DNA from 3 places in the Paenibacillus sp. TSA_86.1 genome. Region 3 is predicted to be linked to each of the others. Evidence: riboswitches for the same ligand, from Rfam matches in the RefSeq annotation. Region 3 holds a riboswitch; each other region holds the start of a gene.
The links. A riboswitch is a leader RNA that binds a small molecule or an ion and turns the genes downstream of it on or off. The one in region 3 is predicted to bind S-adenosylmethionine.
Positions count from the first base shown of each region.

Region 1 (10,351 bases), on a different contig from region 3:
TCCAAACCGGAATTTGATGTGGCGATTCAATCCCCACGTTTGACGGTAGCCGTATTCAAGGCAGATTGGTGTGGGGACTGCAAGTACATCGATCCGTTTATGCCTGAGGTGGAAACGAAGTATGAACGTGAGCTGACATTGATTGAAGTGGACGTAGATCAAGTGGGACCAGTGAGTCAGGAACAAAACATTCTGGGCATTCCCAGTTTTGTAGCCTACACAGACGGACGGGAATTAGTGCGTTACGTAAACAAACTGCGCAAGTCGAGAGAAGAGATCGAGCAATTTCTGGATCGCGCGGTTGAGGTATACAACACCATTCACAAGTAAGGTGAGCTGAATCGAGTTGTAGATACGCGTAGCTGCGAAATGACGAAACTCAGCTAGGAATGAATTAACCTAAGATAGGGTAGACTATGAAAAAGGTATGCAAACACAAGGCTGTCGGTTGAGCCATAATTGGGCTTAAGACAGCCTTGTTTTTTTGTAATCGGACAGCTGAGGAGTGAATTTGACGAACCTAAGCTGATTAATGAGGAGTTTCAGGCTATCGAGTTTGTTCGAGGCTTACATAATTAAATTGAAAATAAATAAATTCAAATATAATGACCTCCGGGTCAAAGTTTTATCAGACGTTAACATTTTGTCACAAAGCGCGGCGTCAATGATGATTTTATCCGGTATAATGAATTTAGTTGTGAAATTAGTGTCAATGTTATCAAACAAGCTGGTGCAAGGACTGTTTTTTTTGCATCAAGCAGTGAAGAAATGAATGAATTTAGCATGATTATCAAGCGAAGAACTTCTTCGCCATCTTAAACCAACAGCGGGTGAGAAAAAATTGAAGCACTTAACACTATTTAAATGGTTAACCGTATTAACCTGTCTCGTCATGTTTCTGGCTACCTTTGGCGGTGGAATTGTGACCAAAACAGAATCAGGCCTTGGCTGTGGAACCGAATGGCCTTTGTGTAACGGAAAGCTTGTGCCAGCACATACTGTGGCCTCACTGATTGAATACTCCCACCGTGCCGTCAGTGCACTGGCAGGGCTGCTATCCATCGCCTCGTTTGTTGCTTTCTTACGATTTGGCAAACAGCGTCGTGATCTGCAATTATTCTCGTTACTCACTCTTATATTTGTGATCATTCAGGGAATCATGGGTGCATTTGCCGTTGTTTTCTCGCAGTCTTCAGCGGTTATGGCGCTTCACTTTGGATTCGCGCTTATTGCCTTCGCCAGCTCGTTGATGATGGCTCTTGGCATTCGGCAGGAGGCGAAACATGGCGGCTTGGAACGTCTGAATCAATATCCTCGCGTCAGCAAAGGATTCCGCAACCTGGTCTGGTTTTCAACCATCTATACGTATCTGGTCGTATACACAGGGGCGTTTGTAAGCCATACGAATTCAGCAGGCGGTTGTTCCGGATTCCCGCTCTGTAACGGACAGATTGTTCCAGAACTCTCTGGCGGAGTAGCTGTTGCTTTTGCACATCGTCTGGCAGCGGTGTCGCTCGTGATCGTGATTGCGATCCTGGGACATTTTGCTTATCGTAAACATCCGGATAATCGCGAATTGCGGACACTGGGTGTGTTATCCGTCGGTTTGATCCTGATGCAAGTGGTCATCGGTATGATCATGATGTGGACGATCAGCCGTCCGGAAATTTACATGTTTGTTGCGCTGGCACATATGCTGGACATTGCCATACTGTTTGGTATTCTGACGTACATGAGCTTCCTTGTGTACAAGCTGCACCGTCCGGCGAACCGTTTCTAAACAGCTTATGAATTTTGTATTTACCAAGAAAGGTTAGTGCATTGTTCCGAAACTGCGCTGGGCCATGTTGGAAAGTCCACCATCCGGTGATGTAGATCATTGGAGAGGTGGACTTTTGTTTGATGTTGAAGGTTGCAGGGCAACCTAAACCAAGTTGTCCTGATCAGCGAATGATGAACGCTATTTCTAAATTTTTGCTTAAGTATAGGCTTAAGCTGCATCTTCAGCTGTTCAACAGCTGTGAAGTCATATATTTTGCTTCATCAGTGGAAAGAGGAGGCCATCTATGCTGCGTACTTTATTAGGAGAAAAGCCACGAGTGAATCAGGGGAAATTGAAGGAAGCTATGGATACCATGGCGTTCACACTCGAGTCTTTTGAGAAACAGATGTATATAGACCATGATCCGAACCACGATTATCGGAAATTGTATGTATGGACGCAGGGACTTATATCCTCGTTGGATGAACTGGAGCAGAGTTATTTTGCAGCCGCCCATTTTCGCAGAAAAGTGGTAGCTGGTTCTACGGGAGATATGAGCTCTGCTGAAAAGGCGGAGTATGCTCGGTACGTTTATTTTTACAAAGATGCATTTATTCGTTGTTTCGCTATTCTGGATAAATTAGGTACCGTATTAAATGAGATTTTCCAATTAAACACCTCTAAAACAAAGGTTCATTTCTCCTATTATACCGTTCTAAGGCAATTTGATTATTACCGCGACCATCATGAATTGGCACAGCAATTAATTAAGATTAAGGAAGCCTATCGGGAGCCGATGAGCAAACTGCGCAAGAGACGTAATATGGAGATTCACTACATGAACTCTGAGATGCAGGATGACTTGTGGCAGTTACATCAGACGATGCGCGGAAAAGTAAAGCTCGAGGATCTGGATCAGCATCTTCTGGAGATGCAGCAGGGTGTGGATATGGTCTGTGAGACGCTGAATATGGCATATCGATACATTAATCGAATCTGGCGTAAACAGATGATGAAACGTTAAACGGATGCGTGTATTTGAAATAAATAATACCATTTGACAAATCGGAATACTTTGAATTATACTGAGTTCCAGATCGAAACTTACAAGGAATCTTGTCTATAATACAGCATTTGATGCAGTTCGGTCATTATACATGATGAACTACATGAAACTATATAAACCTACAATTTTATATTTCTCTTATCGAGAGTGGCGGAGGGACAGGCCCGATGAAGCCCGGCAACCGATCTGTGATGATGGCATAATGCCTCTCATTGCAGGTGTTAGGTGCTAATTCCTACAGAATCATGTGTGGCATGATTTTGGCAGATGAGAAGGTCATTTCACGTGAAGAGCCATCTTTGTATCTGCAAAGGGGTTCTTTTTTGCATAGAAAGGGGAGTTTTCCCTTCCTTCGGGTAAAGATATATGTAGGTGATGGGGAAGGAGCAGTACTATTGATTGAACTGGTTGGATTAACCAAAACATATGGCAGACGTGCCAAAGCAACGACTGCGTTGTCAAACCTTGATCTGAGCATTCAGAAGGGTGAAATATTCGGCGTAATTGGTCACTCCGGTGCGGGGAAAAGTACTTTGATTCGATGTATCAATTTGCTTGAGCGCCCGACGGAGGGGGAGGTTTGGGTGGATGGTATGAACCTGACCGAGCTTAGCAAAGGCGAATTGCAGCAGCAAAGACGCAAGATCGGGATGATCTTTCAGCACTTTAATCTGCTGTCTTCTGCAACGGTGTACGACAATGTCGCTTTTCCATTAAAACTGGTGAATACACCTAAGGATGCGATTGATCGCAAAGTGAAGGAAATGCTGGCTCTGGTGGGTCTGGAGCAGCATAGCAGCAAATATCCGGCACAGCTGTCCGGTGGACAGAAGCAGCGGGTAGGCATAGCGAGGGCGCTTGCAAGTGATCCAAGTGTGTTGCTCTGCGATGAAGCAACTTCAGCACTTGACCCGCAGACAACGAATTCGATTCTGAAGCTGTTGCTGGATATTAACGAGAAGTATAACTTGACCATTGTGCTGATCACTCACGAGATGCACGTCATTCAGAACATTTGTGATCGAGTGGCTGTTATCCATCAAGGCGGTATCGTAGAACAAGGGCCAGTAACGGAAGTGTTCTTGAAACCGCAGCATGCGATTACAAGAGATTTTGTCTCACGTGACAGCGAAGGTGGACTGGCACTGGAAGAGACGGTTTTGGCGAATGCCGGAACGGAGCTGCCAGTAGGTGTATCCTCCAAGCTGGTGAGGATTTCATTTCTCGGAGATAAAACGTATGAAGCGATTCTGTCGAGAACGGTTCGCAAAACAGGTGTGGATTTTGCTATATTGCAAGGCACCATCTCTACCATCAAACAGGTTCCTTATGGTCAACTGACGGTGCGTTTCGAAGGTGACTCCCGTGCGATGGAGCAGACCTTGTCTGAACTAACCGCAGAAGGACTTGATGTGGAGGTGTTGCGATAATGGATTTTTCCAAAGTACGCTGGGAAGAGGTTGGCACGGCTTCCATTGAGACACTGCAGATTTTAGCAGCTGCCGGTTTGTTTACCGTCATTCTGGGGTTGCCGCTTGGTGTAATACTGTTTATGACAGGCCGCTCGGCTTCACCGAAATCAAGAATAACCTACGTTATTTTATCGATCATTGTTAATATTTTGCGATCTGTACCTTTCATCATATTAATTGTTGCTCTTATTCCGTTTACACGTACGCTTGTGGGTACGGCGACAGGTGTACTTGGTGTCATTCCACCGCTTGTCATTTCGGCCGCTCCGTATTTTGCACGTCTGGTGGAGAATACGTTGCGTGAAGTGGATCGCGGTGTCATTGAAGCAGCACAGGCAATGGGGGCGTCCACAGGACAGATCGTCAGACGGGTGTTACTGCCCGAGGCGTTACCTGGCTTGCTTGCCGGAGTTACGATTACCATCGTTACGCTGGTGTCTTATACGGCGATGGCGGGGATGGTTGGCGGTGGAGGTCTGGGAACACTGGCCATTAACTATGGATACTATCGTTATCAGAATGAGATCATGATCATTTCCGTTGTGTCTATGATTATTCTGGTTCAGCTTCTGCAGATGATTGGCGATCGTCTGGTCATTTATTTCACCAGGAAATAACAGATAGATGAAAAAATACAAAGCGAAGGGGTTTTACAGATGAAAAAGTGGTCTATTATTCTAATCAGTTTGATGATGATTGCAGTGCTTGCAGCATGCGGCAACAACAAGAAATCAGACAGCGGTGCGGATAACCAAGCAGGCGCTCCGCGTACTGTAGAATTGAAAGTCGGCGCTTCACCTACACCGCATGCCGAAATTTTGGAAAGCATCAAACCGGAGCTTGAAGCGCAGGGCATTCGTTTGCAAGTGGTGACGTTTAACGACTACGTGCAACCCAACCAACAGTTGGCTGATAAGAAACTGGACGCAAACTTCTTCCAGCATCAACCGTACCTGGATACCGAGAACAAAGAGCGCGGTTTTAACCTGGTTTCTGTAACTCCAGTCCATGTAGAGCCTTTTGGCGGTTACTCCAAAAAGATTAAATCCTTGGATGAACTGAAAGATGGCGCCAAGGTTGCTATTCCGAATGACCCATCTAATGGTGGACGTGCACTTTTGCTGCTCGCGAAAAAAGGTCTGATCACCCTCAAAGATGATACAAACATCGCATCCACTAAACAGGACATTACAGCGAATCCGAAAAACCTGGAAATCATCGAACTGGATGCAGCCATGATGCCTCGCCAGCTGGATGAAGCCGATCTGGTATTTATCAACGCAAACTATGCGCTGGAAGCAAACCTCAATCCATCTAAAGATGCATTGTTGATCGAAGATCTGCAAGGCAACCCATATGCGAACATTCTCGTGTCCCGTGAAGATAACAAAGACGCCGACGCGATCAAAAAACTGGCCGAAGCTCTTCACTCCGAAACGGTGAAAAAATTCATCAAAGAACGTTACCAAGGTGCAGTTGAACCTGCATTTTAAGGTGAAATAAGTTAAAACAGCATAATTACTGCTGATCCATGTTATGACAAAAAAAGGCCGTTACTCTCTAACCTGGAGAATAGCGGCCTTTGCGCATTGCTGTTTTGATCATGAACATATATTATGTATTGTCTGTTTTAGAACGTGTGTCAGATGAACGGTAGTAGGTTAATTCATTCTGTTCTGCACTATGCTGCTGCTCATGTTCTTCATAGTTATATTCTCGGGTCACCGGGTACTGTGTTTCCTCTTGATGTAATGCATCTCTCTTTTGTTGGTATCTGACCCAGCTGAATAATAATATTAGACCAATTAGACCCCAGTACCATCTATGTTTCAAAAATGACCATATTCCTTCATCTTCAGCGGTAAAAGGAATGCCTCCCAGAACGAGGCTGTTCAGGCCTAGACGCGATGTCTGGTCTGTTTTATCATTATAATCCTCATACTTATATCCGGGATTCACGGTTAGATGCTGAAGTACCGTTTCTTCAAAAGCAGCACGACTTTGCTCCAAATTAGCCTTTTGGGTTACAAGAATCGCAGTGATATAACCTTCGCGAGTTAAGAGATTAACATTATAATTGACCAAGGCTTGTTCGTAGCTATCTTTGAAGCCAAGTGCATAAATCAGTTGATGACTGGAAGGACTATATTCAGGTTCAACCTCCCATCCCGTTACATGAAGCTCGTTTTCTTCGGTTGCATCACGGTTATGTTCGACTTCCCAACGGATGTAGTTGCTTAATAACTCGTGAGCATCCAATTGATTCTCGTCATCGTCATGAATATGCCCGCTCTGTACGTATTCGAATATGACGGACCATGAACCCATAGGGTCGTTACTATACATGCTTCCGATCTCATTCCCGTTCGGCTGATTACCCGTATCCAGCATCGAACGTTGTGTATCCGTTTTACTTAGAAATGAGAAGTTTGCTGGAAGCTCTAGTGAGGCCTTCCCGTCCAAGGATACAGTACTCGGGCCAACCACCCATTGGTATTCATTGGACGAGGTAATATTCTCATTGTCAGCAGAGACAAGCCCATCACCGGTTGAGAGTAAAGAATGCATTAGCATCAACGCCATTGTGAGTCTAAATGAAGCAGATTTGAACCATTTCTTCATTGAACACGATCCTTTCAAAAATGAAAATAATATTCTTTTTTAGATAAGAAACGACTTTAAGACATTATCATAGGTGTTTGGCTTAAGCAAGATGAATTTGGATAATAAGGACTTATTTGTATTCATAAAATAACTGGAATAGTTTGTGAAGGGCTACAAGTTGTGAGAGGGGCCTAAATCTTTTATACTGGATGAGTGACTGCTCTTTGAAGAGGGGGATGAACGTGAAGGGAAAGATTGCCCTCATAACGGGAAGTGCCAAAGGCCTTGGTAAAATGACAGCCCTCAGTTTGGCGGATCAGGGATGTCACATTGCCCTTAATTATGTGCACAGCAGGTCAGAAGCTGAATCGCTGCAAGCTCAGATTATCGCCAAAGGGGTACGTTGCATTGCCGTTCAGGCTGATATATCCAAGGCGGAAGAGATTCATACACTCGTTACAGCGGTGGAAGCACAACTGGGTCATATTGATATTTTAGTGAATAACGCGGGTCCATTTGTGCGTGAGCGCAGGGTGTTCGCAGACTATTCTGAAGCAGAAGTGCAAATGCTGGTGCAAGGTAACCTGCTGGGACCGATGATTCTGGATCAGCTCGTCCTGCCCGAAATGCGCCGCAAGCAATGGGGACGGATTATTCATTTTGGCTTCAGTCATGCGGGTGAAGCAAGATCCTGGCCTCATCGTGCCGTATATGCTGCTGCCAAGGTAGGTCTGGTTTCGTTTACCAAGACCCTTGCGGTTGAAGAAGCACCCAATGGGATTACGGTCAATATGGTTTGCCCCGGAGATATTCGTGGTGCGAACAAAGAGAAAACGATTGATGATATTGCAGGGATACCCGATAAGGAAACGCCGAGAGGGCGGCCGGGGAGTGGAGAAGATATTGCGCGAGTGATCACGTATCTGTGTCTGGATCATTCGGATTTTATAACAGGCAACATTATGGATGTATCAGGCGGGCTTGATCCGATCAGGCCTACAATCTGATGGAATTACAAAAAAAGAGCCTCTCGCTTCTGACGAAGCGAAAGGCTCTCTGAGGTTTATTTCGTGAAGGATTGATTAGAATACTTGTACGACTTCTTGTACACCCTCGACTTCTTCAAGAAGGGCGCGTTCAATCCCGGCTTTTAAGGTAATGGTGGAGCTTGGGCAACTGCCGCAGGCACCGACCAGTTTCAGCTTAATGATGCCGTCCTCCACGTCGACCAGTTCCACGTCACCGCCATCGCGCTGCAGGAACGGACGAAGTTTATCAAGCACATCAGATACCTCATCATACATGGTGCTTTGTGCGTTTTCGCTCATATTGTTCAACTCCTTTCCTTCTTATATTATATTACAAATGACCATAAATTAAAATGGTCAAACAAAGCAGGTGAACTGAAATGAGACCAATTATTGAATTTTGTGCTAACAATATGCATTTTGGCACCGATGAAATCATGGATCAGCTGGATGAAAATCCAGACTATGATGTGATCGAATACGGCTGTCTGACCAATTGTGGTCAATGTTATATGACACCTTTTGCCTTAGTTAATGGTGAAGTGGTCACCACGGACAAAGTGGAGGATCTGTATAACGCCATTTTGGCCAAAATTGCCGAAGCAGACGCCTGGGACGCGCTGGATCTCGATTAACCTCAATTAACCGAGATGACGCTTGGACATCCAGAGCACGCCGCTTTTCAAAATACGAGGCACCCGTCCCATCATGGACGTTTTGCCCATCAGCCCAAATCCAGCCTTCTTGCCAAGTGCGCCCAGTGTGCCGCGAAGCTTAAGAGGTTGCGGATTGGGCTTTTCGCCTTTCCAGAGGGCATGCTGAATATGAGCGATCTGTTCACCCTGAACCTCCGCAGCCTGACCACTTGGTGCATAAGGGACACTCGCACAGTCACCTACCACGTAAACGTCAGTATATTCCGGAATTTGATAATATTCATTTAATACGACGCGACCTTGCGGGTCTTTCGTCACATTGAGGTCTTGGACCACTTTCACCGGCTGAATACCTGCCGTCCATACAACAGCATCGGTCTGGATCTGTTCATCGCGGTTGTAAATTGCATTGGGCTCAACCCTGGAGATGGCGATATGTCCTCGTGCTTCAACCTGATGTTCGCCGAACCATTCGTGAACATAAGAGGAGAGACGTTGGGGGAATGCGGATAATACACGTTCGCCACGATCCAGAATGCTGATATTCAGGTCGGGTCTGCTTTCACGTAATTCGGCAGCCATTTCAACTCCACTTAAGCCACCGCCCACAATGTGAACATGACCATAAGCTTTCACTTCATTCAGGCGCAGATACGTCTCGCGTGTTTTGCTGAAACTTTGAATGGTACAGCTGTATTCTTCGGCACCGGGTGTATTATGAAAACGATCCGTACAACCTAGTCCAATGACCAGCTTGTCATATTCAAGCGGTTCCTGACCTTCGAATTCAATCTGACGCTGCTCCAGATTAATGGCAGTCACTTCGCCGAAACGGTGTGTCACTTTCTCATTTACCGGAAATTGGATACGCAGGTCGTAATCCGATACCGTTCCTGCTGCGAGTGCGTAATATTCGGTCTTTAATCCCTGAAATGGACTCCGGTCCACCAATACAATTTGCGTGTCTGCCGGAATTTTACCTTCCAAAAGTTCCTTGATGATCGTGAGGCCGCCATAACCGCCTCCAAGAATGACGAAATTTTTCATGACTCGGCTTCCTTTCTGCATCAGTCCCACTGCTGGGGCTGCAACCTGTAAAGCAGCCATGTTAGGACATCGCTGCTCTGCTTGTTGTTTTTAATAAAAGATAGATGAGATTAAGAATTTCATTTTCATTTGCTTAATTTAAAAATAGGAAGTGCAAATTTGAGATATAGGGTCACAGCTATGCATCACTCGTTGCAAAACATTCTCCTGGTTTAAACAAGTTTCGTTCGGAAGAGTGATGCAGCTGCCACTGCTGTGTCAGGTACCCTAGGTGCGAGTGTGTCTACTCGTAAACTTGAATTTCATTGTAGAACGTATCACGTTCTACCGGGATGCGGCCTGCGCCTTTGACAAGCCAGATCAGCTCTTTGCGTGTCAATCCTTCCGGTGTCAGTGCGCCGGCAGCATGGCTGATTTTCTCACGTACAATCGTACCATGCACGTCAGATGCACCGAAGCTCAGGGCGACCTGTGTCAGCTGTGGACCAATGTTAATAAAGTATGCTTTTACATGTTGAATGTTATCCAGCATCAGGCGGCTGATCGCAATCGTTTTGAGATCCTCATAAGCGGAGTTGCGGCGCATAATGCTTGCGGATTTGCTTTTTGGCTGCATGGACAGCGGAATGAATACCATGAATCCATTGGTTTCATCCTGCAATTCACGAATCTGTACCATGTGGTTCACACGATCCTCATAGGACTCGATGGAGCCA
Region 1 covers NZ_JBQZGE010000010.1:111,936-122,286, forward strand. The annotation lists gene ACUTVW_RS18635 (thioredoxin family protein) at 1-330, shown strand, start outside; gene ACUTVW_RS18640 (COX15/CtaA family protein) at 842-1,780, shown strand; gene ACUTVW_RS18645 (Cthe_2314 family HEPN domain-containing protein) at 2,067-2,786, shown strand; SAM riboswitch class I at 2,964-3,102, shown strand; gene ACUTVW_RS18650 (methionine ABC transporter ATP-binding protein) at 3,224-4,258, shown strand; gene ACUTVW_RS18655 (methionine ABC transporter permease) at 4,258-4,917, shown strand; gene ACUTVW_RS18660 (MetQ/NlpA family ABC transporter substrate-binding protein) at 4,957-5,793, shown strand; gene ACUTVW_RS18665 (DUF2167 domain-containing protein) at 5,915-6,922, opposite strand; gene ACUTVW_RS18670 (SDR family oxidoreductase) at 7,147-7,911, shown strand; gene ACUTVW_RS18675 (NifU family protein) at 7,987-8,232, opposite strand; gene ACUTVW_RS18680 (YuzB family protein) at 8,313-8,567, shown strand; gene ACUTVW_RS18685 (NAD(P)/FAD-dependent oxidoreductase) at 8,574-9,635, opposite strand; gene mqnE (aminofutalosine synthase MqnE) at 9,919-10,351, opposite strand, start outside.
Region 1: it holds a riboswitch for S-adenosylmethionine, as region 3 does, so the genes downstream of both, ACUTVW_RS18650 (methionine ABC transporter ATP-binding protein) here and metA (homoserine O-acetyltransferase MetA) in region 3, are expected to answer to the same signal.

Region 2 (10,351 bases), on a different contig from region 3:
TCGATGAACGGAGAAGCGGCTAAAGCAATTACATTTTATGAAAAAACGTTGGGTGCAAAGGTATTGTTCCGAAAAAGCTACAAAGAAATGAAGCAAATGAGTCCCGGTTTCACGTATCCTGCAGGGCAGGACGAGTACATTACCCATTCGGTACTGGAGATCGGAGTGAACAAAATCATGATCGCTGAGGACGCCATGGATGCGGAGAGACCTTGGGAGCTGGGGAACAGTACATCGTTATGTATTCAATCCCAGGATCAAGGCCAGATGGATCGACTGTACGAGGCATTGGCACAGCATGAAGACGTGAAGGTACTTGTGCCCTATGAACGGAATGAATTCAGTCCCGGATATGGGATCGTTCGTGATCCGTTTGGTGTTGTGATTCAGCTTTGTGTAACGATACATGATTTTTAAGGTTTGAAATGATTCCATTCGGCGTCAATCCCAAAGAAGAGCAGGTTATGGTTATCCATAGCTTGCTCTTTATTTTGTTTTGTTTGAATTTTCCAGAACTTACCCAGAGTATGAAGGTTGTATGTACAACAAAAAATATATTTTGGGATTCATGCAAATGAGTGATCCATAAGTCCCGAATTCGGGTATCATTACTAGGAGTCAACGCATAATGCATCTGGGTAGAACGGCATTCAGCGGTTAAATAGCAAAACTTTATTGACTATGGGACGGATTGTGGGGGATTTGGATGTCTTTATTGGAGACTGGGCGGCAAGATGAGGTTACGGACGAGCTGGTGGTTAAAGCAATGGAGAAAAGTTTGGCGATCATTCGATTCGACCTGAACCGCAGGGTTACATATGTGAACGATGTATTTGCTTCAAGGATGGGGTATGCCAAGGAAGCGATGTATGGTATGCAGCATCGTCAATTATGCTTTGGAACATTTGCAGACAGTCCGGCTTATGAGGCGTTCTGGAGAAGTATTTTGGGCGGGAAAAGCTTTCAGGACAAGATCGAGCGCATGGATGCGAATGGTCAATCGGTATGGCTTGAAGCTACATACATGCCGGTATTTGACGAGTCGAACCGGAAGGTGCTGGGAGTCTGCAAAATGGCTACCGATATTACGAATCGTCAGAATAACATTACAGCCGTTGTTCAGGAACTGAAGGCGTTGTCTCATGAACTGAATGAGCAGGCAGGAGCTGGTATCGGTCGAAGCCATGAACTGATGTCCAGCGTTTCTTACATCTCGGAGGTATCATCGGCCAACCAGTCTACTCTATCTCATCTGCAAGAACAGGCCGGTTCCATTCAGGGTGTGGTGCGAACCATTCGCGGAATTTCGTCTCAGACACAGTTGCTCGCGCTGAATGCAGCGATTGAGGCTGCACATGCAGGAGAGTTCGGACGCGGATTCGATATTGTGGCGAAGGAAGTGCGCAAGTTATCCGCGATGGTAGAGAATTCAATCAATGAGATTCGTGACAGTGTTACGGGCATCACCAAAGAGATTGCCAATATTACAAACGGTACGAAAAAGGTAGAGCACTACGTGCAGCAGAGTTCCGAGAGAATTGAGATTGCGTTAAATGATTTCAAAACGATTGCGGCTGCGGCTCATTTGCTGGATGATAAGGCACAGCATGTGACTCGAATTGTGTAGCTATATTTGCTTACAGAAATAATTACGATATGAATTTCAGACGATTCTGTGCTTATCACAGGATCGTTTTTTTTTTGCTGTTCAGACACGCCCTAATCAAAAGATGCTGTTATATATCAGGTAAGAAAGCATTCCATTGTATAACTTGCCAAAATCACGGAATTTTTACGAGCAAACAGGACACAATAATCCGGAAATACCTGCGGTTTGATTTTGCGGGAAAGGGGGACGGGAGTGTGTGGTCAACGATTTTATCTTATGTTCCGAAGTGGACGATATGGGCACAGGCATTTATGGTTTTTATTGTACCTATTCTTATGTTTGTGACTACAAACTGGATTCATGCGGCAATTAAGCGGGGAAGCTTCTCTCGCAAAAAGAAAATGAATCCTTCGCCTAAGGACATTTCACCGGCTGAAGCTGGCGTCGGCTCAGGGACGGAAACCGGGCACTACGCCAATATCAAGCTGACCGGAATACACACGACAGATTTGATTACGGTGCGAGAGACTTTTGGCAAAAATGCAGATGTACATATTCGAGAATTCACGATTCGAGGAACCAATACGAGAGCGGCAATCCTGTATACGGAAGGACTTACGGATACGGATTTGATTGACAAATATCTAATTGAACCTCTCATGATTAAGGGTATACCCGAACTCAAACAGGAAAGTTTTCTTCATCCTGAACAAGCAGACTTCCTGTCCACGTATCTGAAGAATCAAATCCTTCCCGTCAGTCAGATTCAAGAGACAGAATCTCTTCAGGAGCTTGCCTTAGGTGTATTGGTTGGTAAAAATGGTCTGTTGGTAGATGGCTTGCCAGGGGCTATGCTGATTGGAACCTCCAGGTTAAAGACTCGTGGGGTGGATGAACCCTTGTCTGAAGGTTTACTTCGCGGACCACGAATTGGGTTTACGGAGGAACTGAGTGATAATACGGGCATTTTACGGCGCTATGGCAGCGATCAGAGTCTATTTATAGAAAAGCTTGAAGTGGGCAAACGGATCAAAAAGGACTTGGCGATCGCTTATATTCAGGATATTGCCGATCCTAAACTCGTAGCCGGGGTTTTGAAACGGGTGAAGAGCATCGATATGGACACGATGCTGGAATCGGGTTATGTCGAACAGCTGATTGAAGATAATGCACTGAGCCCTTTTCAGCAAATTCTGAATACGGAAAGGCCCGACCGCGTGATCGGTGCTTTATTGGAAGGCCGAGTCGCTATTTTGCTAGACGGAACTCCCTTTGTTCTTGTCGTGCCAGTCACATTCAGCATGTTGCTGCAGTCTCCAGAAGATTACTATGAACGCTGGATTCCAAGCACATTTCTCCGGATTCTACGTTTTATGTCGGCGATGTTAGCCTTACTTGCTCCGGCGCTATATATATCCTTCATTTCGTTCCATCCGGGTCTGATTCCGACCAAGCTGGTGTTAACGATTATTGAAACGCGCTCGGGTGTGCCCTTTCCTTCGATTATTGAGGCTCTGATTATGGAGCTGTCCATTGAGATTCTAAGGGAAGCGGGCATTCGTCTACCCAAACCTATCGGACCTGCGATGGGGATCGTCGGAGGTCTCATCATCGGTCAGGCAGCAGTACAGGCAGGTATTATCAGCCAGTTCCTGGTCATTGTTGTGGCAGTCACAGCCATTTCGTCCTTCACCATTCCGGTATATAGTGCAGGGCTGACCTTGCGATTGCTGCGCTTTGCCGCAATGTTCAGTGCTGCGGTAATGGGTTTGTACGGCGTGGTTATGTTTTTCTTGTTGATGTGTACACACCTTGCAAGGCTTTCCAGTTTCGGGGTGCCATATATTGCGCCAGCAGTTCCATACCACGTGAGCGATTGGAAGGATTTTGTCATCCGAGCTCCGCTGAACATGATGAGAAGACGTCCGGACATGATGAATCCCATCGATGAAGACCGGAAGGAATAATGTAGTTCGAAGTGAAATTTCGTGCAGAGCAGAGTAGTTCCGCGTCGTTCAAAATAGTACCGTATAGTTCCATACAATTCCGTACAATCCACAGAAGTCTGGAGGTGTTATGAAGTGAATGACTCCCAAGTAAAAATTAGCACCACACAAGCTGTGGTCATTATTGTCAATTACATGCTTGGTGCAGGCATATTGACACTGCCTCGGACAACCAGCAAAGCGGTTGGCACACCGGACGTTTGGATTTCCATCATCCTGTCCGGACTAATCATTACGGGGGTTGGAATTATTCTAGTGACCTTGTGCCGACGATTCCCGGAAAAAACCGTTTTCCAATTCACTCGGGAGATTACGGGGCGTTGGATTGCTTACATACTGGGCTGTGCCAATATTTTATATTTTATGGTGATTGCCGCCTTCGAAATTCGAGTAATGGCTGATGTTACTGGAATGTATCTGCTGGAACGTACCCCTACTTGGGCGATTGTGATGGTGTTTATGTGGATTGGCATTTATCTGATTTCTGGCGGACTTGCAGTCATCGTTCGTGTGTTCGAGATCATTTTGCCGATTACGTTAATTATATTTGTAATGGAAATTTTGCTGAGTAATCAGTTGTTTGAGATCAGCAACCTGAGACCTGTGCTCGGGGAGGGGATCATGCCTGTCATTAATGGTTTAAAGCCTTCCTTGCTTTCATATACAGGTTATGAAGTGATGCTTGTCATTACGGCCTATATGCAAAATCCGAAAAAAAGCAATAAAGCGATGACTTGGGGGCTGGGGATATCTACAGCGATTTACCTGATTACTGTTGTGATGGTTGTGGGCAGTCTATCTCTTGATGGAATTAAAACGAGAACTTGGCCAACGCTGGACCTCGTACGAAGTTTTGAGATTCAGGGTTTGATCTTTGAACGCTTCGAATCCTTGTTGTTGGTGATATGGATTTTGCAGATTTTCTCGACTTTTGCCATCACCCATTACTGTGCTTCGGTTGGCATCCGTGATCTGTTTAAAGCCAAGAAGATGCGAACAATCATGTACGTGCTTCTGCCATTCATCTATCTAACGGCCATGATCCCCAAAAATGTATATGAAACATTTGCCCTCGGTGACATGCTGGGTAATGTTTCTGTCGTTTTGTTTGCCATTATGCCTCTGGTATTGCTGCTGCTGAGCATTATTCGTAAAAAAGGAGGTAAACACGCATGATTTCACTTCGGTTGTGGCTTCGTATCATCTGTGCGTTACTGATTCTTAGCCTCATTTCAGGATGCTGGAGCAGCCGGGAGATTGAAGATTTAAGTCTGTATGTTGGTCTCGGAATTGATGTCGGTCAAGAAACAAAATTTGAAAAAAAAATAGCTGCCCAGGGAGGGAACTACCCCAAAGAGAACAACGTCACCGCAACTGTTCAGATTGCTCCAGGGAAATCGAGTAGTCAGCAGAGCGATGAGGGAGGGTCACCTTCTTCTGGAAAATCATCCTACTCCAATGAACAACTTACCGGGGATTCGTTGCTTCAAATATTTCGTCAGTTTTCCTTGCGCCGAGATCGTCCGCTCATTGGACATCATCTGAAAGTGATCGTCATTTCCAAAGATATTGCTAAAAAGTATGGACTACAACAGTTGCTTGATTTTGTGCTGCGGGATAACGATATTCGCCCCAATTGCCTTGTGCTGATTAGCCATCACCGTGCGCTGGATGTACTCACTTCAAAAGATCCTTCCCGGATTCCGGCCTTTTATCTTACGGGAATCACAAATAATTCGTATATATCCAATAAGATACTGGAGCCTGTCTCGCTTGCCAAACTGGATGCGGAGATGCAGTCTGGCTCCAGCTTTCTACTTCAAAACGTGTTGAATGCGGACGGTGAGGATAAGTTTTCCGGGGGCAGCATCTTTAAAGCGAAAACAACGAAATTTATCGGGGAGCTTAACCAGACCGACCTGGAAGCATTATCTTGGATTATGCCTAAGGAACATGGTGGGGTCATCAAAACATATAGCAAAGAAGGCTTCACAATTCTCTATGAAATCAAGAAAAAGACCACAAAAATTATTCCGAAGGTGGTTCACGGCGACATTTCATTCCATGTCAAGGCAGAATCCGAGGGTTGGTTAATGGAGGATTGGCGTACCCCTGAAAAAGAAGAGAAGGGTGCATATCTGAAGGAACTGGAGAAGGATTTCGCCAAAATCGTAGATCAACAGATTGATCAAATGCTCTATAAACTTCAGCATACGTACAAAGCTGACGTTGCCGGTTTTCGGGATAGCATCCGAATCCATTATCCAAAAACGTGGAAAAAAGTAAAAGATAACTGGGATGAAGTATTTGCGACGGTACCTATTACGTATGAGATTAAAACGAGTATTGTGAATCCGGGATCTTCCACAGAGTAGTCGATACTCCCCAACCGGAATGCTTAATGTGTTAACTTGGCACCATGGGGTGTTGAAAGCTTTGCTTGAGTCAGACGTAGTGTTTATTTAAATGTTGACACATCAGGCAGCAGTCGATATAGTTATACAAAATCATTTTCTTATCCAGAGAGGTGGAGGGACTGGCCCTTAGAAACCTCAGCAACAGATCTGAAGGATACTGTGCTAATTCCAGCGGGTGAAAGCCTGATAGATAGGAGCGTTTGTTTTTATTTGTCAGTAGTGGCGCACTCTTCGGGAAGAGTGGGTCTTTTTTGTTTGTTCTGGATGAAGGAGCGGGGAGCAGGTTATATGGAGAATAGCAACGATAAAGGTCAATTTCAGCGAAAAATGCAAACCAGGCATGTGGTCATGCTCTCTCTTGGAGGCGTCATTGGAACAGGTCTGTTCCTTAGCTCGGGGTATACCATCCAGCAGGCTGGACCACTTGGTACGATTCTGTCCTATCTGATTGGTGCATTGGTGGTGTATCTGGTGATGCTCTGTCTTGGCGAACTGTCAGTACATATGCCAGAGACGGGTGCATTCCATAGTTACGCAGCCAAATATATAGGACCAGCTACAGGATACACCGTAGCCTGGTTATATTGGCTTACGTGGACCGTGGCACTGGGTTCGGAATTCACAGCCGCCGGGTTGCTCATGCAGCGCTGGTTTCCATCCGTGAACGTGTGGATCTGGAGTGCGTTATTTGCGCTGATGATTTTCCTCTTTAATGCATTCACGGTAAAACTGTTTGCAGAATCAGAATTTTGGTTTTCTTTGGTGAAGGTGATGACGATTGTGCTCTTTATCATTCTCGGTGGTGCTGCAATGTTTGGCATTATTCCAATGGCGGATGCGGAACCAGCTCCGTTCTTCTCCAACATTACAGCGTCAGGGTGGTTCCCATATGGAGCCACTGCGATTTTCATGACGATGCTGGCTGTCAATTTTGCCTTTTCAGGTACAGAACTAATTGGTATTGCCGCAGGGGAAACGGAAAATCCGGAGAAAACGATCCCGAAAGCGATCCATACCACGTTGTGGCGTTTAATCATTTTCTTTATTGGTACAATTGTCATCCTGTCTGCTCTTCTGCCGATGTCGGATGCGAGTGTGCTGGAAAGTCCGTTTGTGGCGGTCATGGAGCGGATCGGTGTTCCGTATGCGGCAGATGTAATGAACTTTGTTATTTTAACAGCGATACTTTCAGCAGCTAACTCGGGGCTATATGCTTCCTCACGGATGCTCTGGTCATTGGCGGATAAAAAAACCATCTCCCCATGGTTTGCTCGTCTGACCAAACGAGGTGTGCCATTCAATGCGCTTGTGCTTAGTATGGCTGGTGGTGCACTGGCTTTACTGTCCAGCATCATTGCGCCAGGGACGGTTTATATTACGCTCGTCTCCATCTCGGGTCTTGCTGTAGTGGTCGTGTGGATGAGCATCAGCGTGTCTCAATACATGTTTCGTAGACAGTATCTGCGGGAAGGACATAACGTGAAAGACCTGGTTTATCGAACGCCATTATATCCAATCGTACCTATCGTTTCATTTGTATTGTGCCTTGCATCCTGCATTGGTATAGCTTTTGACCCAACACAACGGATTGCTTTATACTGTGGTATTCCATTCATTATTTTGTGTTATATCGTGTATTATTGGACGGATCGTACGAAGAAGAAAAGAGGGCTGACTTCATGATTCAACGTGAGCAAACGAATGATATCAATGCAATACAGCACATTCTGGACAAGTATCCTGTTATGATTCTGGATGGTGCACTGGCGACGGAACTTGAACAGCATGGCTGTGATCTGGATGACCCGCTCTGGTCTGCACGTGTGCTGCTGGAGAACCCGGATGTTATTGTGAAGGTGCATGCCGATTATTTCCGTGCAGGGGCAGACTGTGCAATCACCTCCAGCTATCAGGCCACGGTGGAGGGCTTCCGCAAGCGTAGCATTGGAGAAGAGGCTGCACTGGATCTGATTCGCAAAACAGTAGAACTGGCTGCCAAAGCGAGAGATGAAGTGTGGGCAGAAGTGCAGAGAGCCACAGCAGGTGGAGAGGGTTCAACAGGACAGCCTACGGAGGCGACATCGAAACATGCCGAGAATGAGGAGAACGAGCAGAGTGAAAATCGTACAAGTGAGCACACTGGTGAGGAGAAGCTGCGTCGTCCGCGGCCTGTCGTTGCGGGCTCTGTTGGTCCATACGGTGCCTATCTGGCCGACGGTTCCGAATATGTGGGACATTATGGCGTCTCGGATGAGACACTTGCTGCATTTCACCGTCCGCGCATGGCTGCGCTTATCGAAGCAGGAGCTGACATTTTAGCGTTTGAAACGATTCCTTCCTTGCAAGAGGCTCGGGTTCTTGTAGAGTTGCTTAAGGAGTTTCCTGATGCTCATGCGTGGCTTTCTTTTTCTTTAAAAGACGGGACAAGCATCAGCGAGGGAACATCGCTTGAAGTATGCACACAGACCTTCGGCTCTGTGCCGCAGATTGCGGCAATCGGCCTGAACTGCGCTCCGATGGAAGTGGTCACGGAAGCCATCGGTATTCTTCGCCAAGGTAGCGATAAAGCAGTGATCGTCTACCCGAATTCAGGCGAGATCTACGATGCCGAGACCAAAACATGGAGCGGCCAAGGCTCTTGTGGCAGTATGAAGGATGCATCGGAACAATGGATTGCTGCTGGTGCGCAGATTATTGGCGGATGCTGCCGGACAACACCACATCAGATTAGCGAGCTGGCGAAGAAGTGGCGGGGCTAGAAGATTTAATGTAGGGTTGTATCCTGAAAAGCTTAATAAATATCTGTAAAAAAGCCCTCACTGATCCATGACTGGATTGGTGGGGGCTTTCAGTTTAACTCAGGATTAACATATGTTTTTTGATATGTTATTTACTTAATTGTGTGCTAACTAAGGTACGACCTTTGTTGTTTATGAGGTACAGACCTGTTGTGTTATGCAGATACAGAGCTTCATTATCAAGATCAAATTCGCCATTTTTATACACGTGTAAAATGTTCAGGTTATTTGTGTCCATAATAATACGTTCTTCTTTGTCATTCTTGACGGATAGAAACATAAAACTTGTGGCATCCAAAGCCATATGAATACGTCCTCCTGGCAGGTATGGCTTCTCCGCAATTAATCTACCTGAAGATGAATATAGCTTGATTCGTTTATTTTTAACGTCTTTATATAAAAAACGATCTTCCATAGCATAAAGCTCGGTTGAGTATTCATTATAAGGAAGTTGTTTGGTCCAGTTAAGTTGTCCTGTGCTGTTGTACCCTTTAAGCGTCATCGTATTTTTGTACATATTATAATGCAGGAATGTGCCGTCAGATAGCCTCCTAATTCTGTTGTAGCCTTTACTGCCAGCAATCGTTTTAATTTTTTTCCCGGTTGTCAGGCTAATCAAGTACAGATCGGGATGATCTCCAAATTTACTGCCGACAATCACGTCTCCATCAATCTGGTACATAAAATATGGAGCTTTTAACTTTTTGCTTAACTTTCCTTTGGTATCGTAATAGTAGAGGGTACTGCTTTTATTATCGCCGGATCTCCAAAACAAATATAAACTTCCATTTTCGCCCGGACTGGCTGCCTCAGCCCCGTCTCGTCTCCACTCTTCTGGCGCCCCTGGCAAAGCAGTTGTCCATATGACTCGACCTGTTGCTACATGCTTGGCACTCACTTGATTATTTTTTAAAATGAATATATATCCATCATTAGAAAGTTTGTACTCGTTGTCCGTTGGCATCGACCAGAGGAGTTTCCCTGTTTTGGCATCAACACTATCGATATAATAGTCATTATTCTTACCTGCTTTATTGATGAGCAGGCTCTCATTCCCCGTAGCATCTATAACTTTCTTCATTGAATATGAGGTTGTGCTATTCTTTCCACCGTTGGTCATATCATATTCCCATTGAGGTTGTAGAAGATCTTGAGCGAGAGTAGGCTCAGACGGGATAACAAGGAAGAAGCACAGGCTGGTTATGAGCCAAAAGTTAATTCGCTTAAATTTCAAGATTGGTAGACTCCTTATGTAATTTTCTTTTCATTTTGTACCTATTCCATAGTTATCTTTGTGATGGGGTTAAATTTAATCCGGACCTACCGTTGTATTTTTGTTGTACAAAGAAATTAACTCCTTTTCCATAGTATGGAGCCAGTCTATCATATCTGAATTGCAAGGTATATAGGACTATTCCTCTCTCCTGCATATCAAAAAAAATGTAGAAAAAAGTCATAACTTTATGTGTTTATGATAAAAAGAGAAGCTGCACATAAGGTGCAGCCTCGGTCGAGAAGTAC
Region 2 covers NZ_JBQZGE010000025.1:28,993-39,343, forward strand. The annotation lists gene ACUTVW_RS26215 (VOC family protein) at 1-417, shown strand, start outside; gene ACUTVW_RS26220 (methyl-accepting chemotaxis protein) at 707-1,627, shown strand; gene ACUTVW_RS26225 (spore germination protein) at 1,864-3,576, shown strand; gene ACUTVW_RS26230 (GerAB/ArcD/ProY family transporter) at 3,691-4,791, shown strand; gene ACUTVW_RS26235 (Ger(x)C family spore germination protein) at 4,788-5,990, shown strand; SAM riboswitch class I at 6,128-6,229, shown strand; gene mmuP (S-methylmethionine permease) at 6,321-7,715, shown strand; gene mmuM (homocysteine S-methyltransferase) at 7,712-8,791, shown strand; gene ACUTVW_RS26250 (outer membrane protein assembly factor BamB family protein) at 8,919-10,064, opposite strand.
Region 2: it holds a riboswitch for S-adenosylmethionine, as region 3 does, so the genes downstream of both, mmuP (S-methylmethionine permease) here and metA (homoserine O-acetyltransferase MetA) in region 3, are expected to answer to the same signal.

Region 3 (10,351 bases):
CTTCTTTTCATCGTTTCGTTCCTCCCAGCAGGTTTGACTACACAACTGTCCCTTCATTGTATCAGTTAAAAATCAATATAACATATCGTTAAATGCGTAATATGTACTGTTTGATGATCTCTGTTCCTGAGTAAACGGACAACAAACTACTTCACTACGGTTGACACTGTAATAAGATAACGTGTGCCTGAACTATACACGCACGGCAAAAAGGGACAAAACAGGTTTGACCTGCTTCATCCCTAATTTTGCGGAACGAGTTACTATTCATTTTACATAATGGTATTCGAATACAAACTCATAATAGCTATAAATGTAAAATATTAGTTCTGCATTACGAAATCTTTAGGCACAATGCTCTCTTCATCAAACATACGCAGAATATCGTAACGGGTATTACGCTGTGCCGGAATGTAACCGGACTCCCGAATCAGACGAAGAATGGATTCAATATTTACTTTGTACGTTGCTCCTGCGGAGGATACAACGTTCTCTTCAATCATCGTGCTGCCGAAGTCATTACAGCCGAATTCGAGCGATTTCTTGCCAATTTCAGGTCCCATGGTAACCCAGGACGATTGAATGTTTTTGATATTATCCAGTACCAGACGGCTAATCGCTACCGTTTTCAGATACTCCTGTGGAGTCTGACGCTCCAGCTTCAGGTTGGTATTGTCCGGCTGGAATGTCCACGGAATAAAGGCGAGGAAGCCTTCGGAATCATACTTATTGGCAATGCACTCATCCTGTGCTTCACGCACACGCATCAGATGCAGCGCACGCTCTTCCATGGATTCACCCAGACCAATCACCATTGTAGCAGTTGTATTCATCCCGATCCGGTGAGCAGTCTGCATAACATCCATCCAGTCGCGCCATGAGCCTTTCAGACGGCTTATTTTGCGGCGTGTACGGTCATCAAGAATCTCTGCTCCACCACCAGGCAGGGAATCCAGTCCCGCCTCATGAATGGCACGTACAACCTCTTCCAGCGTAAGACCATCGGATACTTCAACCATTTTCATAATCTCAGCTGGTGAGAAGGAGTGCATCGTAATATTCGGGAAACGTTCCTTGATTGCCTTCAACAAATCCGTGTAATAGCTGAAAGGCAGATTCGGGTTCGTTCCGCCCTGCATCAGAATCTCGGTTCCGTCGACATCTTCCGTTTCCTTAATCTTCTGGAAAATCACTTCATCCGGAAGAACATACCCTTCTTCTGACCCGGGTCTGCGGTAAAAAGCACAAAAACGGCAGTATACGTCGCACACATTCGTGTAGTTGACGTTACGCCCAATGACAAATGTTCTGTATGGTTCAGGGTGCATACGTTTCATGATCACATTGGCAGCTGCCCCGATTTTATCCACTTCGTCGGATTCAAATAACTGAATCGTGTCTTCCAAGTCCAAACGTTCGCCCCGAAGGGCTTTATCTAAGATACGGTCTACCGTACTCATCGTAAAAAGCCTCCCTCGTAAAGAGAAAATAATACGACAATCCGTCCCGGCTTGTTTGTAAAAGCAAGTCCTGGCTGCAACATCGCATTTCTGTACTCCACATATCGTAACACAGGTTACATGTGAAAAAAAGCACCTTATTAAAAGGTGCTTCAAAAATCACTTAAAATTTTGACATATGAAATCATTTAAATTTCGTTCAACTTATAAAGTTGCCTGCAAAGCCTGCTCAAGATCGGCAATCAAATCATCAATATCCTCAAGCCCTACGGAGAAACGCAGTAACCCATCGGTAATTCCGCGCTCGTGTCGAACCTCTGCCGGCATAGCCGCATGAGACATCATCGTAGGGTACGAAAGAATACTTTCGACTGCTCCCAGACTTACTGCAACAATGGGCAGTTTCACCTGATTCAGAAGGGCTTTTGCACGATCCCCTGAACCTACGTCAAACGATACAACCGCTCCGTACCCTGTAGACTGGCGCTCATGTGCCTCACGACCCGGATGATCCGCAAGTCCAGGGTAATACACAGCGGTTATATCCTGACGCTCGTTGAGCCAAGCAGCCAGTTTGGCTGTACTCTGTTCACTATGAGCCATCCTTGCGCCAAGTGTCTTCATGCCTCGCATCAGCAGCCAGGATTCCTGAGCTCCCAGAACAGTGCCAAGTCCATTTTGCAACTGTTTCAACTGTCTGCCCAGTTCATCTGTACGCGCAACAGCCAAACCTGCCAACACATCACTGTGACCGCCGAGAAACTTCGTAGCACTATGTACAACGATATCTACGCCAAGCTCAATCGGACGCTGATAGTACGGTGTCATAAATGTATTATCCAAAATTGTAATCAAATCGTTTTCCTTAGACCAGGATGTCACAGCCGCAATATCCGTAATCTTCAAGGTCGGGTTGGAGGGTGTCTCCATATACACAGCCTTGGTGTTAGGCTTAAGTGCTGCTTTGACTTGTTCAATGTCAGTCATGTCCACAAAAGTAGTCTCAATCTGCATCCGGCTTAGTATAGTTGTCAGCAGGCGGTACGTTCCTCCGTAAACATCCTCCGTTACAATCACGTGATCTCCTGCGGAGAACATCATGAACACACTGGATATTGCAGACATTCCTGACGAATACGCAAATCCGCGAACCCCGCCTTCAAGAAGCGCAATGTAATCTTCGAGTGCCTGACGGGTAGGGTTACCTGAACGGCTGTAATCATGTTGCGGCGGATTAAAGATATCAAAGTGATGGAAAGTGGACGCCTGATAGATCGGTACACTTGAAGCACCTGTTGTTTTATCAATCTCATCCCCAAAATGAAGCAACTTGGTATCAAACTTTAGTTCGGGCGAATTAGGCTTATTGTTGTTCGACTCACTCATGAGGTTACGCCTCCTTCAACTTCCTGCTGTGCTTCCAGTAGCGCATGATTCAGATCGGCAATCAAATCTTCCGCATGTTCGATGCCTACCGAGAATCGGAGCAGGCGATCATCCACTCCAACCGCGTCACGAATCTCAAGTGGAATATCCGCGTGAGTTTGCACTGCTGGATACGTCATGAGTGATTCTACACCCCCGAGACTTTCAGCAAATGCAATTAACTCGATATGGCGCAGCAATGGTTCTACATAGCGTGCATCCTTCACTTTGAATGAGAAAATACCTGTATTACCGGAGGATTGCTTCTGCTGAATCTCATATCCAGGATGATCGGACAACCCCGGATGAAATACCTCGGCAACGGCCGGATGTTCCAACAGGAATTTCGCAATGGTGAGTGCGTTATACTCATGACGTTCCATGCGTAGAGCCAGCGTTTTCATGCCTTTCATTAATTGATAGGAATCACTTGGCGATAACACGGCTCCAATGGAGTTATGAAGGAATGCCATCTCTGCAGATAGGGCCTCACCTTTGGTAATAATTAATCCAGCGAGCACATCATTATGTCCACCCAGATATTTGGTCGCACTATGAATGATAATGTCGGCTCCGAGTTCAATCGGACGTTGGAAGAATGGGGTTAGAAGCGTATTGTCCACAATGGTCAGCAGGTTGTGCGTTTTTGCCCAGGAAGCAACGGCTTCCACATCTGTAATCATCATGAGTGGATTCGTTGGTGTCTCGATGAATATGGCCTTTGTATTCGGCTGACGGATGTTCTCCAGTGCTGCAAGATCATTGGTATCCACATAACTTGCCGTTACACCAAACCGGGACAAAATCCGTTCAAGCAGACGATACGTACCGCCATACAGGTCAAGAGAAACGATCAGATGATCCCCTTGACTGAACAAAGCAAAGATCGTTTGTAGCGCTGCCATACCTGAGCTACAGGCAAAGCCTGCATCTCCTGACTCAAGCGCCGCTGCTGCTTCCTCAAGCACTTTACGTGTTGGATTTGTTGTACGAATGTAGTCAAACCCCGTGCTTTGTCCCAGCTTCGGGTGACGAAACGCCGTGGATTGATAGATCGGAAAGTTAACAGCACCTGTTACCGGTTCATTGATGGACCCAATTTGAGCTAGACGGCTTTCCATTTTCAACTTGTTATCATCCATTACTGTATCCTCCTGTAATCTCGATTAGATTTGTGGGCCAATATCGTAAGGCGTTTCCTGATACACATAGTAATTGAGCCAGTTAGAGAATAATAAGTTAGCATGCGCACGCCATGTAGCTGGAGGTACACGGGATGGATCATCATTTGGATAATAATTCTTCGGCAGCGCGATATCCAATCCCTTGGCAACATCACGATCATATTCCCATTTTAATGAAAATGGATCATACTCGGCATGTCCTGTCGCAAAAATTTGCTTCCCATCCTTGGTCGCAACCAGGAATACCCCTGCTTCTTCGGACTCTGCCAAGATCTCAAGTATATCGTTTTTCTCGATATCCTCGCGTCTTACCTCGGTATGGCGGGAGTGTGGAACGTTGAAAACTTCATCAAACCCGCGCATCAATGCAACATGAGATTTGTTCGTTGTATGTGGAAATACGCCAAAACACTTTTCATCCAGAGGAACTTTGGGTACATCAAAATGGTGGTATAAACCTGCCTGTGATGCCCAACATATATGCATCGTTGAGGTCACGTTGGTTTTGGTCCATTCAAAAATTTCCTGAATCTCTTCCCAATAGTTCACATCCTCAAAATCCATTTGCTCCACCGGTGCACCGGTAATGATCATACCGTCAAAACGACGGTGCCGGATTTCATCAAACGTTTTGTAAAATAGATCTAAATATTCCTGGGATGTGTTCTTGGACGTGTGCGATTTGGGATGCACCAGCACAACATCGACTTGAATCGGTGTGTTACCCACCAGACGCAGCAATTGCGTTTCGGTCGTTTCCTTTGTAGGCATCAGATTCAGTATGGCTATGCGTAACGGTCGAATATCCTGCTTGTACGCAGATGATTCGTCCATGACGAAAATATTCTCCCCTTCAAGCACTTCTTTTGCTGGCAGTGTATCCGGAATTTTAATTGGCATGGTGAGTCGACTCCTCCTTTTTCATAGGTCGCATTGGGTACAAAAATCACGTTCTGAGAAGTTGGGGCATATGACAAAGACCTCTCTCGGATTCCGAGAAAGGTCATATGTAAACAGATATGCGCCTCTCTCATCTCTCAGTTACAACAGCACCACAAGGGTGCTTGGTCGCTGCAAGAATTAGCACCGTGCGTTATTCGCCGGTTGCCGGGTTTCATCGGGCTGGTCCCTCCACCTACTCTTGATAAGATTTCGCTGTATTCAATTATAATTCAAATATATTAACTTTTACTTTAAAACATTACCGCCCTCACGTCAAGAACCAGTTGTTTGATTTGGGCTTGCACTCGGAACCGTTCATCCTCTGTTTTCATACACTGCCTCAGAGCGCGAAATAGACACATTTTTGCGCTTGAAAGCACTCTGGACCAGCGGTATACTATACAAGTGTTTATAAACCCTTATGTGAGAGGTGACATATTAAATGGATGGCGACCCGAGGCCCAACTGGCAGTCGAATTCCGAACAACTGCATAGAGAATTGACATCAGCATGTCGGCAACGGGACGTTTCTTCCGTTTGATTATAGATTGATGAACGCAGTACAGCCCTGATTATCAGGCTCCGCTGCCGACCGGCTGATCTGTTCTTTTGCGCCCATATTAATGATGAAATCCGCCAAGATGGCGGGTGCAGAAGGAGTAGATAACATGAAAATCCGGTTGGTTAACAATGGTGTATTTATCCCGGTGGATGACATTCAGCAAGCGCTGACTCCACCAACGGAAGGATTTTACTGGATTGATGCGGACGTGGACGATCTGGCTGTACTTCAGCCGCTCTTTTCCATGCATGATCTGGCTGTGGAGGACTGCTTGAGTGATGAGGAGCAGCGTCCGAAGATTGAAATTTATGAGAACCATTATTTTATCGTTATTAATAGCATTCGTTTTGATGATGAAGAAATTTTCCTGAGAGCACTCAATCTCTTTCTCGGCAGACATTTTATCATCACGGTTACCAAACAAAAAATCAGCGAATTACGTACATTGAAGCCTATTCTCTGGGAACAGGAGATCAGCAGCCCTGATCGCCTGCTTTACCTGCTGGTTGACTTGATCGTAGATAATTACTTTACCGTTGGAGATCGAATTGAGGCGCGAATTGAGAAGCTTGAGGAAGACATCCTGATGCATACCAAAAAGTCACACCTGAGTGAGATTATCGGTCTGCGAAGCGAAATTTTGTGGCTAAAAAAGGTACTGGGTCCTCAAAAAGAGGTCATCAACACACTGAACAAAAAAGATCTGCGTCTCATTGATGATCAGCTGCAGAAATACTTCAGTGACATCTATGAGAACGCCGTAAAAATATCGGAAACGTTCGAAACATACCGCGATCTGATGGGCAACTTGCGAGAAGCCTATCAGTCCAGTATTGCCAACCGGGCCAATGAAATCATGCGGGTGTTTACCGCCATCACCACGGTGTTCATGCCGTTGACCGTGATTACGGGAATATACGGGATGAACTTTGATAACATGCCTGAATTGCACTGGAAATATAGTTATTATGCGGTTATTGGCCTGATGGTCACACTAGGTCTGACTATGTTCTTCATTTTCCGTAAAAAAGATTGGATCTGACATTCCCGATATATCCGCAATGTCATACTATTCATTGAAAAAGACGAAGCGCTCCTTCACAGGAACAGCTTCGTCTTTTTACTTCAGCATCCTTCTCCACTAACCTGCATTACGCTCGGTTTCAACATGTCTGCGAAAACGAATACGAATCATACGTAACCGTTCATATACTTGCTCCAGGCTTCCTCCTTCGGGACGCTCTCCTCCATACACTTTATGTAACACTGGCTTCAGAAACGTGTCTCCCAACTCCTCATATGCATTCCATACCGCCTCTTGTTCAATTTCAGGCATTACAGCCAATTCTACATCCAGCAAAGAATCCGTATCATAGCCTTCCAGATCCAGCATCTCCAGCAGTTCGATTAATTCCCGGCGGGATAATCCTGATCGAGTCACGATTGCTTCCAAGGTTTGTCCTTCTTTCATTCCTTCCAGCACATGTTTACGTGTGATGAATTTATCCAGTTCCTGCTTGTATTTCTGCTCTTTTTGCTTGTATAACCAGCTTTCGTATTCTTCTTCGTTCAGTACGGTGTACACCCAGTCCAGCGGGAAGGGTCTTGACCGTTCGATCCCACTTGTCATTTCTAGCCATTCCAGCCCGTATTCTGCTGCTTTACTCTCACCAACACCCGGTAGCTGCATCAGTTCGTCCATTGTATGTGGAATAAAAGCGCTGATTAGACGCAACAGACGATTCGTTGCCACAAAATAAGGAGCCTTTCGATCCGAAGCCGCTTTTTGTCTGCGCCATGTGCACAACTCCTCATATAATGGCTCGTTTCCGTACAATTCACTAAAACAATACAGACGTTGACCTGCATAACTGCGCAGCTTCACATCCTCATTTTCATGATATAACCCATGCATCAATGGACGATAGCCTTCGCTCATCTGCATCGCAAGCTGATGACGATAAATATGTAGCAATTCCTCCCATGAAGTTCCTTCGTACCACATCGTATCCTCTCGATCGCCTGCCTCATACTGACTCCATCCCAGATGCCAGATATTCTCCTCCTCACCAATCCATAACTGAGCAATTTCCTCATTCTGCTCTGACACTCTGGATAATTTGTTCATGAAAATGACTTCCATTGTTTGTTCCCTCCTTTGGCGTTACAGCCTGTCCGATTAACAAAAGTACTCTCTGTCGCTGTGTCCAGGCAGCACAAAAAAGCACCCCTCCTGCAAAATCATTGCAAGAGAGGTGCTTCCTCATTAACCGTACTATGCTGTTACTCATATCATACCACACTGGTAAAATTCGTCAATCCCTGAAGCGTTTATTTTAACAAAGCTAATTTTGCCAGTGCCAGTGAACCACACAAACCAGCATTATCTCCCAGACCTGGTGGGACAACATACTCTTCAATTCCAGCATGAAGAGAAGGGTGCTGCACATAACCTGCGAGTAATTCCTGCAATTTGCTGCGAACCATCGGAAACAGGTGCTCCTGCTTCATCACTCCTCCGCCCATCACAATTTTCTGAGGGGACAAAATCAACACATAATTCATCAGCGCGTGTGCGAGATAATGTGCTTCAATCTCCCAAGCCTTGTGATCTGCTGGCAGTTCATAAGCAGGTTGTTCCCAGCGCTTGTTGATGGCAGGACCGGCAGCAAGACCTTCCAGGCAATCCCCATGATATGGGCAAAACCCTTCGTATGAATCTTCAGGATGTCTCCGTACGATGATATGCCCCATCTCTGGATGAGACAATCCATGCACCATTTTACCACCAACGACAGCACCTGCACCGATACCTGTACCTACCGTTATATACAGACAGCTATCCAGTCCCTGTGCGGCTCCCCAAGTGGCTTCACCCAGAGCAGCTCCGTTCACATCGGTGTCAAACGTCATGGGTACATCAAAGTGTTCCTTGAGTTTGCCAATCATGTTGTATTGTCCCCAATGCGGCTTCGGTGTTGTTGTGATGTAACCATAGGTTGGACTTTCCTCGATCGGATCGATTGGACCAAATGAACCGACACCCAGCGCTTCAATGCCTCTGCCTTCGAAGAAAGAAATGACCTGAGCCATTGTCTCTTCCGGTGTAGTTGTAGGGAAGCTCACTCGTTCCAGTACCTCTCCGTGCTCTGTCCCAATGCCACATACAAATTTGGTTCCACCTGCTTCAATCGCACCTAAAACTGTCATGTTGGTCTCACTCCCACGTTGGTTTAAAATCAAGAAACTCGAATGCCTCAATGAAAATAGCCTAGGCTCTGCGGTACGGCTCAGTTACCCTCAAGCTTGCTCAGCCTTTGTAACAACGTCTGTTTCCAGCTGTCTGAAAGAGCCGGAATAGCCAGCAATGCCCGGATTCCTTCCAAATCCTGCTTCCCCTGATGCATAATCCGGTTAGCTTCAAGAATCGTCATGCACAGAGCATCTGTGTGAATTCTTCTGAAACGTGATGCTGGGCCAACCTCTCCCTCTTGCAATACTCGAAAATAAAAGCCGGTATGCCCGCTTTCCTGAAAATAGACAGGCAACTCCTTGTAATCATATCTTATACCAAGCTTGAAGCAAGGCTGTCTCGGCTGACTGACTTGCACCTGAGCACCGCCAAGTTCAAATACATCACCAATGCGAACCTCTTCTTCTGCGCAGCCTGTAACGGTCAGGTTCTCTCCGAATGCGCCCCACTCCAGCTTACGATTCATCAACTGTTCAATCGATGAATAGCGACTATGATCGTATACACAGACCGCTTTATCTGGACCACCGTGATGCACCAGATCTGCTTGGCCATCTCCTGTCATTCCATTGAATGACAAGAACAACGGGATAGAGACAGGATGTTTCACGATACCACTCAACACTTCATGCTTCTGACCAGGTAGTGGCTTAGGCTGCCCTACATTAATTGCCAGAACTGCCGTGCTGCCCTCTTCAGTTATCGAATCGGGTATAAATGTCATGTCGCATCATACCTCCTGCAATCACTTTTTATTGAACAGAACCACCAAACACAAGTGTATTACTTAAGAGCCGCCCTGGTGAGGTCAGCATCTTGCCACCCGCATACATACCAGAGGAAGCGCCGCCGTCCAGGTTCATCGCCTGTTTGGCTCCCAGCTTCTGCATCACTGCTGCCCATTCTTTTATTGTAGCACCAGAAACGGTAGCAAGCATCACTGAACCATCAGCCATGATCGCAATTCCGCTTCTCGCACCGGACGAATTCAAAATTTTTGGATCTCTGAACCCCTCACTTGCCGGATTAACCGATATCTTACCGTCTTTCACCAGACGCGGGCCAGCCCCCACAGCCGTCACTACATCCTGCCAAGGAATTTCCTGACCGGCTGCATTTGTATATCTGTAATTCATCTCTACGGTGGAACCTACAGTAAATCGATCTGAAGTAGATTTCTCCCGTCCTGTAAAAACAAGGACAGAACCATTTTTAGGAATTGCTACATTCGTATTTAGTACTTTTTTGGTCACTATGCCCTTTTCTATAACCACTGCTGTCCCGCCCTTAAATCCAACATTGGCTCCACGCTCCGGTGTATACAGCATTGAAATGCTTGCATCTGCTGAAGGAGTTCGGTTAACAAACGTTGCATACCAGCTGCGTGATTTTCCATTCGTATCTGTGACCGTGCCCGTCAAGCTCACTTGAAGTGAATCCATTATAGCTGAACCATCCGCCTTAAAGCCGATTGATGTGCCATATCTTCCTATATGTATAACTTTTCCGTTTGCTATTAACATAC
Region 3 covers NZ_JBQZGE010000001.1:779,060-789,410, reverse strand. The annotation lists gene ACUTVW_RS03695 (aldo/keto reductase) at 1-11, opposite strand, end outside; gene mqnC (cyclic dehypoxanthinyl futalosine synthase) at 324-1,460, opposite strand; gene ACUTVW_RS03685 (trans-sulfuration enzyme family protein) at 1,665-2,846, opposite strand; gene ACUTVW_RS03680 (aminotransferase class I/II-fold pyridoxal phosphate-dependent enzyme) at 2,843-4,027, opposite strand; gene metA (homoserine O-acetyltransferase MetA) at 4,052-4,969, opposite strand; SAM riboswitch class I at 5,097-5,220, opposite strand; gene corA (magnesium/cobalt transporter CorA) at 5,680-6,615, shown strand; gene ACUTVW_RS03665 (HRDC domain-containing protein) at 6,715-7,716, opposite strand; gene ACUTVW_RS03660 (ROK family protein) at 7,905-8,783, opposite strand; gene ACUTVW_RS03655 (MOSC domain-containing protein) at 8,864-9,550, opposite strand; gene ACUTVW_RS03650 (phosphodiester glycosidase family protein) at 9,579-10,351, opposite strand, start outside.